One region of the Buttiauxella agrestis genome, then DNA from elsewhere that is predicted to be linked to it. Evidence: predicted binding sites of a transcription regulator. Region 1 holds the regulator's gene; the other holds the start of a gene.

Region 1 (5,802 bases):
CACCCGCAGCCAGAAGCTGCATAGTGCGTGAACGAGCCGGGTTAATCAGTACTTCATCACCCGCAAGAGTAATCAGTTCCTGACGAACCATCTCATTGAGCAGCGCGTCCATTTCACTGACAAGCTGCGCCTTTTCCCAGCGCAGGAAAAGCTCAGCTTTCAGCATCGGGTAGAGTAATTCGACCTGACGCAGAAGCTCTCCGCGTGAAATGTGGCGATGCTGCGTGATAATCGCGGCCAGCAGAGAAGGCAACACCAGCATATGCAAGATGTTGTTACGGTAATAAGTCATCAGTACCGCCTGCTCACGCGGCAGAATGATGATGTCACCGATAGTATCTTTCTCTACTTCAAACTTGTTCATTTGCAACGCGTGTTCAATCAGTGCTTCTGCTGACTGGTCTGGCGTAGTCGCATCTGGTGAATACGGCACATTACGCAACAGGCTCAAGTAGCAATTGAGCTGCTCGGTCAATTGTTCACGAGTAAGTGAACGCTGACGCGACGCAAGTAATGCGGTACAGCACAGGTTCATGGCATTTGCCGCCCCTGCATTGTTGATACGCACCATCAACTCGGCAGCAATTTCATTGACCGTTGGCGTCAGCCACGCCGGGCGAATCGCTTCGATTGGATCGATTGAATCACGCCACTCAGGAACACGCTGATTGAGGAATGTCATCAACGGCATCGGTTCGCCGAAGTTCACATAGCCCTGGCCGAGGTTACGCAGCTTGCTCAGCCCGCGCACCATCTGCATAAAGCTCTCTTTTTCTTTAGTCGCACCGCGCAGTTCTTTGGCGTAAGTCCCCACTTCCATTACATGCTCGTAGCCAATGTAAATTGGCACCAATGTAATTGGACGAGTACCGCCGCGCAGCATGGCCTGAATGGTCATCGACAGCGTGCCGGTTTTCGGGTCAAGCAAACGCCCGGTACGGGAACGCCCACCTTCCACAAAGTATTCAACGGAATAGCCACGGCTAAACAGCTCGCCAAGATATTCACGGAACACGGTGGAATAGAGTTTGCTGCCTTTAAAGGTACGGCGAATAAAGAACGCGCCCAGGCGACGGAAAATCGGGCCTGCTGGCCAGAAATTCAGGTTGATACCCGCCGCGATGTGCGGAGGAACTAACCCCTGGTGATAAAGCACGTAAGACAGCAGCATGTAGTCCATGTGGCTGCGGTGGCAGGGCACATAGACAATCTCGTGGCCGTCATGAGCCAGTTGGCGCACACGCTCAGCGTTGTGAACGTTAATGCCCTGGTACAAACGGTTCCACGTCAGACCTAACACGCGGTCGGTCAAACGAACGGCTTCATAAGAGAAGTTGGCCGCAATTTCTTCCATCAGCGCGACAGCATTTTGCTGCGCCTTTTCATGGGAGATTTTCTTGCTACGCGCTTCGTCTTCTACCGCGCGGGCGATAGCTTTTGATGCCAGAAGTTTGTTAAACAGATCCTGGCGTACCGGCAGACGCGGCCCGACAGTCGCCAGGCGCTGACGTGCGAAGTGCATACGTGCCACTCGCGCCAGTTTCTGAGCGATTTTTTTATCTGTACCGTGATCGGTTGCCATCTGGCGCAGCGAAACCGGTGCAGAAAAACGCACAAAGCTGTCGCGGCCAAGCCAGGAGACGGCGAAGAATTTCTGAATGCCGTTGAGCATTCTTAATGGCGGATTCACTTCGCCTTTTTCGCGCCCCGGTGAACGGCCAAACATGACCGAAACAGGCACCATCTGCACATCCAGATTTGGATTGCTACGGTGCAAATCGAGGTAATCATGGAACAGCTTGATCGACTCTTCTTTTGGCGTGTAATAAGTGAATACACGCGGCCCGCCATGGATAAAGACATAGCGCGGCAGCACCGCTCCGTCGATTTCTAACGGCTCGAGAGGGTCGGGCAAGTTATGCGCGAGGCATTGAGCGCGCAGGGTTAATAAGTCCGCCTTTGAGTTATAGGGCAGCACGTACATTATTGGACGTGTGGGATCTAAGCCCAGTTCGGCTTGTGGATCTGCCGGAATAGACTTGCTCTTTACCAGAACGCCTAATGGTAAATTAAGTAATTTGTAGTAGATTCTTGGCCAGCCTGACATAAACGATGTAAAGCCTCAGGTTAATGATGCAAATTCGCCGCAAGAATATCAGAATCTGACCCAGATTTCTGTGGCGTTATAATTTTGACAAGCATTGATGCAAATAATTTGAAAAGGTTGCCCAAAATGGCGAGTAGTACCACTGGACTTACCCGTATTATCAAAGCTGCAGGCTATTCATGGAAAGGGCTAAAAGCGGCCTGGATCAACGAAGCTGCTTTCCGCCAGGAGGGCGTTTCGGCTGTCATCGCCATCGCTATTGCCTGCTGGTTAGATGTTGACCCTATTACCCGTATTTTACTGATTGGTTCAGTCGTGCTGGTGATGATTGTCGAAATCCTCAATAGCGCTATTGAGGCCCTCGTTGACCGTGTTGGTACTGACTATCACGAGCTTTCCGGGCGAGCGAAAGATATGGGCTCAGCCGCTGTATTAATCGCCATTATCCTTGCAGTAATTACCTGGGTCACGCTGCTTTGGCAGCATTTGCGATAGTCTTTCCAGAATAGTTAAGTGCCTGGTTTTTTGCTTAATTTGTGGTTCCAAATTCGCCTTTAACTGTATATACTCACAGCATAACTGTATAAACACCCAGGGGGCGGAATGAAAGCGTTAACTACCAGGCAGCAAGAGGTGTTTGATCTTATTCGGGATCATATCAGCCAGACCGGCATGCCACCGACACGTGCCGAGATTGCTCAACGTCTGGGGTTCCGTTCACCGAACGCTGCTGAAGAACATTTAAAAGCTCTCGCCCGTAAAGGCGTGATTGAGATTGTTTCCGGCGCTTCGCGTGGCATTCGCTTGCTGGTGGAAGAGATCACCGGCATCCCGCTGGTTGGGCGCGTCGCTGCGGGTGAACCACTCCTTGCGCAGCAGCATATCGAAGGCCATTACCAGGTAGATCCTTCACTGTTCAAACCGAATGCCGACTTCCTGCTGCGCGTCAGTGGGATGTCTATGAAAGACATCGGTATTATGGACGGTGATTTACTGGCGGTGCATAAAACTCAGGATGTGCGTAACGGCCAGGTTGTGGTGGCGCGCATTGATGATGAAGTGACAGTTAAACGTTTGAAACAGCAGGGGAATACCGTTCACCTGCTGCCAGAAAACAGCGAATTCGAGCCGATAGTGGTTGACCTGCGCGAGCATAACTTCTCGATTGAAGGGCTGGCTGTTGGCGTAATTCGCAACGGTGACTGGCTGTAAAATCTCTTTAGGTGATGCGCATTTAAGTGCGCATCACTGTCTTAATTCTCTTTGATCTCCTTCAGGAGAGGTCATGCAATTATTCTCCACAGCGGATCGTGCGCTCTGGCGCCTCGCTTTACCCATGATTTTCTCCAACATTACCGTCCCGCTGCTTGGCCTTGTCGATACCGCCGTTATTGGTCATCTGGATAGTCCTGTTTATTTGGGCGGCGTTGCCATTGGTGCGACAGCAACCAGCTTCCTGTTTATGTTATTGCTGTTTCTGCGCATGAGTACCACCGGCTTAACCGCCCAGGCCTTTGGTGCAAACAACCCCTCCGCTTTAGCTCGCGCACTGGTTCAGCCTTTATTGCTGGCACTCGGAGCGGGTATTGCCATTGTCTTGCTGCGCGAACCGCTAATCTCACTGGCTCTGCGTATTGTCGGTGGTAATCAGGATGTGCTCTATCAAGCGCGACGTTTTCTTGAGATTCGTTGGCTAAGCGCCCCGGCTTCCCTGGCTAATTTGGTCTTGCTCGGCTGGTTGCTGGGCGTTCAATACGCACGCGCGCCGGTTATCTTGTTAGTGGTCGGTAACGTTCTGAATATTGTGCTCGACGTGTGGCTGGTGATGGGGCTGCATATGAATGTTCAGGGGGCTGCACTCGCTACCGTCACGGCTGAATACGCCACATTTATCATCGGCTTGCTCATGGTGAAAAAGGTCATGGGCCTGCGTGGAATCAGTGGTGAAATACTCAAACAGGCTTGGCGCGGTAATGTTCGGCGCTTGTTGGCGCTTAACCGTGACATCATGCTCCGCTCGCTGTTATTACAGATTTGCTTTGCCTCCGTGACCATCTTTGGCGCGCGTTTGGGCAGTGAAATCGTCGCGGTGAATGCGGTACTAATGACGTTGCTGACCTTCACCGCTTACGCGCTCGATGGTTTTGCCTATGCCGTTGAGGCGCATTCCGGGCAGGCTTATGGGGCCAGAAATCGGGGGCAATTACTCGAAGTCTGGGGGGCTGCATGTCGCCAGGCAGGTTTAGTCGCGCTGGCATTCGCCGCCGTTTATGCCTTGTTGGGTGAGCAAATTGTTTCCCTTTTGACGTCAATTGCTGAGCTGCAACGGCAAGCGGATATCTATTTGTATTGGCAGATAATTTTACCCGTTGTCGGCGTGTGGTGCTATTTGCTTGATGGCATGTTTATTGGTGCAACTCGAGGGACTGAAATGCGCAATAGCATGGCTGTCGCGGCGTTGGGCTTTGGCCTGTCGATGTTTACCGTACCGTATTTAGGCAACCACGGGCTGTGGCTTTCGCTGGCTGTATTCCTTGCGTTACGAGGTTTGTCGCTGGGCTGGATATGGCGTCGCCACTGGCAGAAAAACACCTGGTTTAACAATGTTCAAAATTAAGCCGTTAGGTTAAACATTCTTAGTTTTCCCCATACCGCCATATCCTTGACTACAATTATTTCCACGTCCAGCAGAAACAGGGTGTCAGCCAAACGGAAGCACCCGGACGATGGTAATTTTTTGTTAGTAATTTTTCACCGAACGATGAGGATATTATTATGAATAAAGACGAAATCGGCGGTAACTGGAAACAGTTCAAAGGCACAGTAAAAGAGAAATGGGGCAAACTGACTGACGATGATATGACCGTCATTGAAGGGAAACGCGATCAGCTTGTCGGCAAAATCCAGGAACGTTATGGATATGAAAAGGATAAGGCAGAGGAAGAGGTCGTTGATTGGGAAACTCGCAACAAATACCGTTGGTAATTAGTTTCCCTCAGATGTGTTAACTCTCAGCCCTGCCCAGGTACACGGACGTACCAAATACCCTAACGCGACTTCTTCTTTGACTGAATCGAATGGTCATGCCCACACGCTTCCGGGTGGCTACACGCTTCAACCTCCGCACAAGCACTGCACAATCCATGCGCCTCAATAACATTATGATGCAGAGCAAAGCCTGATTGGGCTGCTAATTGCTGCATAATATCTTCTACGCCTTCCGCACCCTGTTCTTTCACCGCGCCACATCGGTCGCAGATAAACATGGCTGATGAGTGAGTCGGTTGATCAAAAAGATGGCATAAAACATAGCTGTTGGTTGACTCTACACGGTGTACAAAACCTTGTTCGAGAAGAAAATCGAGCGCACGATACACCGTCGGGGGTTTAGCTTGCGGTTCGCTGGCACGCAGTAAATCCAGCAAGTCATAAGCGCTGATTGCACCTGCCTGCTGTGTCAGCAAACGCAGCACTTCAAGGCGTTGTGGCGTCAGGCGCACATTACGCTGCTCGCATAGTTTTTCAGCCTGCGCTAACACGTTTTGTGAAGTCGTGATGTCCATCAGCATTCCCCTGTAGATTAGCCCTACACTTTACCACAATGCGCAAAAAACGCCGAATGGTGCGCCATTCTGGTCACATCCTTTTGAGATGACTATCCCGGAGTTTGTTATGAATAAACCTGATTGCATTCG
Region 2 (5,802 bases), 100 kb from region 1:
TCGAGTGTGGCGGTTGGGGTTGTGGGTGGGGTTGCTGTTTTGGCAAGTCTGCCGGTAATTGTTACAACATCTGTTGTTATCATAGCAGGTATAGCTCTAAATATAGGATTAAATGCATTAGATGATCAGCTTGGTTTATCTGCCAGCCTAAAAGAAAAATTACGCATTGCCCTGGCAGAAGAGCAACGGATCAACGAGTGGAATCAACAGCATTCTTCACCATTTTTAAACTTACTCGCGAATACATCGGACTAAAAATGAGCAGAGAAACTATTTTAGAATGGCTACTGTATCGTGGCGCTGCTTTCGTTTTGATTCTCATAATGTACGCATTACTTTATTTCATATTGTTTTCCGTACCGATGTACGATCTCCGATCATTATTATTACATAATGAGATCATTGTTTATCATGCTAAAGCTGTCGCTTGTGTAGGGGCCATACCTCTTTGCATCTATTCTATATTCGTTGCTCTTCGAGTATTTTTTACCAAAGGAGTTAAACCACCTACAACACAAACCTCTATTGGTAAGGTCTGTAGCGGCGTTTGTGTCATTGTAACTTTCTTATCATTCATCATCGCATTCTTAATCCCCATCGGATTAATGTTTTCACCTTATAGCAATTGCCCGCAAGAAAAACTCGGCAATTATTATGTCACTGATTTGGAACTCTGTAAGACCATCGAACCCAGAAACTGGAAGATAGAGAAAAAGCAATAATGCCGGATGAGGCTGTGCTTATCCGGCATAAACGTTTAAATTTTGTAGGGTGGATAAGCGCCAGCGTCATCCACCGGTTTACTTAAGCGTTACGCAGATTCTGTGCCGCTTTCACCATGTTTGCCAGTGCCTGGCGAGTTTCCGTCCAGCCACGGGTTTTCAGACCGCAGTCCGGGTTCACCCACAAGCGTTCTGCCGGAACAGACTCTGCCGCGTTCCTTAGCAGAGCTTCAATCCATTCCACACTCGGCACATTCGGTGAGTGAATGTCATATACGCCCGGCCCGATTTCGTTCGGATATTCAAACTCTTTAAACGACTCCAGCAAGTCCATATCCGAACGTGATGTTTCAATGGTAATCACATCTGCATCCAGCGCCGCAATGGAATCCATGATGTCGTTGAACTCGCAGTAACACATGTGAGTGTGGATTTGCGTGTCGTCTCGCACCACGGCGGCGTTCAGGCGGAAAGCTTCCACACCCCATTCCAGATATGCCTGCCAGTCGGACTGGCGCAGCGGTAAACCTTCGCGCAGTGCCGGTTCATCAATCTGAATGATGCCGATACCTGCGGTCTCGAGATCCTCCACTTCATCCCGCAACGCCAGAGCGATTTGTTTCGCGATGGTTTCACGGCTCACATCTTCGCGCGGGAATGACCAGCACAAAATCGTCACCGGGCCGGTCAACATGCCTTTTACCGGTTTATCCGTCAGAGACTGGGCATACTTCGCCCATTCCACAGTGATCGCTTCCGGGCGGCTGATATCACCAATCACAACCGGCGGTTTCACGCAGCGGGAACCGTAGCTCTGAACCCATCCATTTTGGGTAAACGCGAAGCCGTCGAGGTGCTCGCCGAAATATTCCACCATATCGTTACGCTCTGCTTCACCATGCACCAGCACATCGAGGCCTAAACGTTCCTGCTCGGCAACAGCCTGTTTGATGTGTTCCGCGATGCCGGTGCGGTAATTATTGGCATCCAGGTTCCCTTTCTTGAAATCGAGGCGCAGACCGCGAATTTCAGTGGTTTGCGGGAACGAACCGATGGTGGTCGTCGGCCATGCTGGTAAGTTAAAGCGCTGACGCTGGGCCTGAGCACGAACGGTATATTCGCTCTGACGTTGGCTATCTTGCGCGGTGATTTTTGCCAGGCGCTGTCCTACTGCTGCGTTATGTACGCGCTGTGAATGGCGACGAGCCTGAATCGGCGCACTCCACTCTGCCAGTTTTTCTGTGTTGCCACTGTTCAGCGCATCAGTGAGCAAAGACAACTCGGCACATTTTTGCAGAGCGAAGGCAAACCAGCTTTTTACTTCTGCATCCAGACGAGTTTCAACGTTCAGGTCGATTGGGCTATGTAACAACGAGCAAGAAGAGGCGACCCAAAGATCACGCTTGCCCACCAGATCTTTAAGATGCGCATATTTTTCCGTTAAATCAGCACGCCAGACGTTACGGCCATTAATCACACCCGCCGACAGCAGCCAGTTGGCTGGCAGTTGTTGATGCAGTGCATTGATATCGTCTTTGCCATGCACGAAGTCGACGTGCAAACCCTGAACGGGCAGCGCCGTAATCGTATTCAGATTGGGCGTCACGCCTTCAAAATAGGTGGTCAAGAGCAGTTTAACGTTACCCGCCAGCGCATCGTAAGCCGATTGGAACGCATCCAGCCACTCCTGCGGTAACTCCAGCACCAGCGCCGGTTCGTCGATTTGCACCCATTCGATGCCGCGTTTTGCCAGTTCCGCCAGCACCTGTTGGTAAACTGGCAGAATATCTTTCAGCAGGCTCAGGCGGTCAAACGGCTCGCCTTTCACTTTACCCAGCCACAGATAAGTCACCGGGCCAAGCAGCACAGGTTTCACGTTGTGGCCGAGTGAGAGCGCTTCGTCGACTTCATCCAGAAGCTGCGTCCAGGTCAGCTTGAACTGCTGGCCTTTGGTGAATTCCGGGACCATGTAGTGGTAGTTGGTGTTAAACCATTTGGTCATTTCAGCGGCTGCGGCTGGCTCACCTGTGGGTGCGCGGCCACGACCCAAACGGAACAAAGTATCGATATCGACGCTACCGTCCGCGTTCTGATGACGAGCCGGCACATTGCCAAGCAGCAAGCTGGTGGTCAGAACGTGATCGTACCAGGCGAAATCGCCCACCGGCAGCAGTTCCACGCCAGCTTCTTTTTGTTGTTCCCAGTGGCGAGCACGCAGTTCGCGGCCCACCGCCAACAATTCTTCCTGGGTGGAGTTGCCAGCCCAGTAACTTTCTTGCGCTTTTTTCAGTTCGCGACGTAGACCAACGCGAGGAAAACCGAGGGTGTGATTTTTAATAGTCATTTTTTTACCTCATAAGATTTATGAAACCCGAAGGATTTAGCCGTCCAGATGTTTACACATCCATATTGTGCAGGTACTGTATATTCCTCAAGCGCAATTTGCTCATGCCGAAGTGAAGGACTTTCATGATCGAGATCAAACACCTGCGGACGCTCCAGGCGTTACGAAATTGCGGCTCTTTAGCCGCCGCCGCCTCCGCGTTGCATCAAACCCAATCGGCGCTCTCTCATCAGTTCAGCGATCTGGAGCAGCGGCTTGGGTTCCGCCTGTTTGTCCGTAAAAGTCAGCCGCTGCGCTTTACTCCGCAGGGCGAAGTGCTGTTGCAACTGGCAGAACAAGTGCTGCCGCAGATTAGCCGTGCGCTTCAGGCATGCAATGAACCGCATCAAACCCGGCTTCGCATCGCGATTGAGTGCCATAGCTGTATTCAGTGGCTAACGCCTGCACTGGAATACTTCCACAAGACCTGGCCGCAGGTAGATCTGGATTTCAAATCTGGCGTGACGTTTGACCCACAACCAGCTTTGCAGCAGAGCGAGTTGGATATCGTTTTAACGTCTGACATTCTGCCGCGCAGCGGTCTGCACTATTCGCCGATGTTTGATTATGAAGTGCGCCTGGTGCTGGCAACGGATCACCCGCTGGCGAATAAAACGCGTATTGAGCCGGAAGATTTGAGCAGCGAAACGTTATTGATTTACCCGGTCCAGCGCCAACGTCTGGATATCTGGCGGCATTTCCTGCAACCCGCAGGCGTTAGTCCATCGCTGAAAAGTGTCGATAACACGTTGTTGTTGATTCAGATGGTGTCGGCACGCATGGGAATTGCAGCGCTGCCGCATTGGGTAGTGGAGAATGTTGAACGCCAGGGTCTGGTTGTAACCAAAACCCTGGGTGAAGGACTGTGGAGCCGGTTGTACGCTGCCGTGCGCGATGGCGAGCAGCGTCAACCGGTGACGGAAGCCTTTATTCGCTCGACGTGTTCACACGCTTGTGAGCATCTGCCGTTTGTGAAGAACGCGGAGCGACCCAATGGCGATGTACCCATAGCGAAGCCATTATCACCGACCCACCAATAATAAAACTCGGCCAGTGGGGTTGCTCTTGCCAGATGGCGAGGTTAACCAGCAGCCCCGCCGGAACATGCACGTTGTTCATGATGCCGAGCGTGCCCGCATCCACCTGCGTGGCACCGTAGTTCCACATGAAGTACCCCAATCCTGACGCGACAACCCCAAGCCACACCAGAATGCCCCATTGCAGATGGGTCGTCGGCAGTTTTTGCGGGTTCCCAAGCGCAAACCAGGCCGTAACGGCCACGATTAAAGCCCCGAGATAAAACCATGAAAATGCGCAATGCTGTGGCATCGGGCGCGTTTCCATCAGGCGTTTGTAGCCCACCATTCCGATAGCGAAACAGAGGTTTGCCGCCTGTACCAAAAGCAGGCCAATCCAGAAGTGATCGCTAACTTTATCGTAGCGAATAATTGCCGCACCAATCACCGCAAGCCCTGCGCTTAACGCATAGCCCCAGCGCAGTTTGTTGCCACTGATCAGGTCGTAAATCAGCGTAACGTAAAGCGGCGTCATTACCGTAAACAGCAGGAATTCCGAAACGGTGAGGTAGAGGTAAGCCTGGAAACTAAACAGGTACATCACGCCGAGTTGTAACGCGCCCACCAGCATGTACAGCAGCAGCGTTTTCGCGCTGTAGCCTTTGAAGCGCAGGAACGGCAGGAACACTAACGCTGCAAGTCCGACGCGCATCAGCACGGAAAAATAGCTGTCGACATGCCCGGCGAGATATTCGCCAATCAGGCTAAAAGAGAAGGCCCACAGGATTGTGGTGATGATGAGTAACGGCACGATGAAGTCTCAACTACAGGCAATTTATTCACCATTGTAGCGAAGGGGATGAACCAGATCTGAACTATTTGGTTGACGAGTGGTGATTTATTCACCACTCGCTTTTCACGAATCAATCTTTACCGAGGAACATCTTACGCAGGTAATGTGGAACCGCGTTATCCGCGTTGGTGCCGATGACTTCCAGTTCTGGCAGCAAGTCTTTCAGGCGCTGGTGAGCGTTGCCCATGATGCAGCCTTTGCCCGCCATGCTGAGCATTTCAGCGTCGTTCATGCCGTCGCCAAAGGAAATACAGTCTTTCAGGCCGTAGCCCATCGCTTTGGATACTGCCTCCAGCGCATGGCCTTTTGACACGCCACCCGCCATCACTTCCAGGCAAGTCAGCGTCGAGAAACTCACGTTCACGCGGTCACCCCAGCGAGCGAGCAACGCTTGCTCCAGCGGCAGCAATTTTTCGTGAGAATCACAGGTGAAGAACACTTTGCTGACGCCATCGGCTTCCAGCAAACCTGGCTCAAACAGGCTGTAGTTAAACACGGCTTCTTTAAAATACTTCATCTCTTCAGGACGATGGCGGTTCATAAACCACTGGTCGCCGCGATAGACGTTGGTCACGATATCTTGATTGGTATGCACGACACCAAAGAGATCCTGAGCGATGTCATGGTCGAGATCGTGGCTGAACACCAGGTTGCCGTCAGTATCATGTACGCGCGCGCCGTTAGAGGTGATCATGTAGGCTTTGATTTCGAGGTTATCGCGAATTTGCCCCACGTCGATATGGTGGCGGCCCGTTGCGAAGACGAAATTAACTCCTTCAGCAGTGAGCAGTTTCAGCGTTTCTTTTGCATACGGAGTAAGAAGGTGAT

The links. The regulator LexA, encoded in region 1, represses DNA repair genes until DNA is damaged. The targets are predictions, from matches to a motif close to TNCTGTATGTACATACAGNA.
Region 2: metR (HTH-type transcriptional regulator MetR) is a predicted target of LexA. The motif match lies at 3,141-3,160, and genes of this name have one in related genera.

The regions. Positions count from the first base shown of each region.
Region 1 covers NZ_UIGI01000001.1:4,632,902-4,638,703, reverse strand. The annotation lists gene plsB (glycerol-3-phosphate 1-O-acyltransferase PlsB) at 1-2,107, opposite strand, end outside; gene DY231_RS21925 (diacylglycerol kinase) at 2,234-2,602, shown strand; gene lexA (transcriptional repressor LexA) at 2,711-3,319, shown strand; gene dinF (MATE family efflux transporter DinF) at 3,393-4,724, shown strand; gene DY231_RS21910 (CsbD family protein) at 4,883-5,092, shown strand; gene zur (zinc uptake transcriptional repressor Zur) at 5,155-5,670, opposite strand; gene DY231_RS21900 (cupin domain-containing protein) at 5,780-5,802, shown strand, end outside.
Region 2 covers NZ_UIGI01000001.1:4,736,506-4,742,307, forward strand. The annotation lists gene DY231_RS22400 (hypothetical protein) at 1-255, shown strand, start outside; gene DY231_RS22405 (DUF1240 domain-containing protein) at 258-722, shown strand; gene metE (5-methyltetrahydropteroyltriglutamate--homocysteine S-methyltransferase) at 805-3,066, opposite strand; gene metR (HTH-type transcriptional regulator MetR) at 3,192-4,145, shown strand; gene DY231_RS22420 (carboxylate/amino acid/amine transporter) at 4,033-4,932, opposite strand; gene yigL (sugar/pyridoxal phosphate phosphatase YigL) at 5,045-5,802, opposite strand, start outside.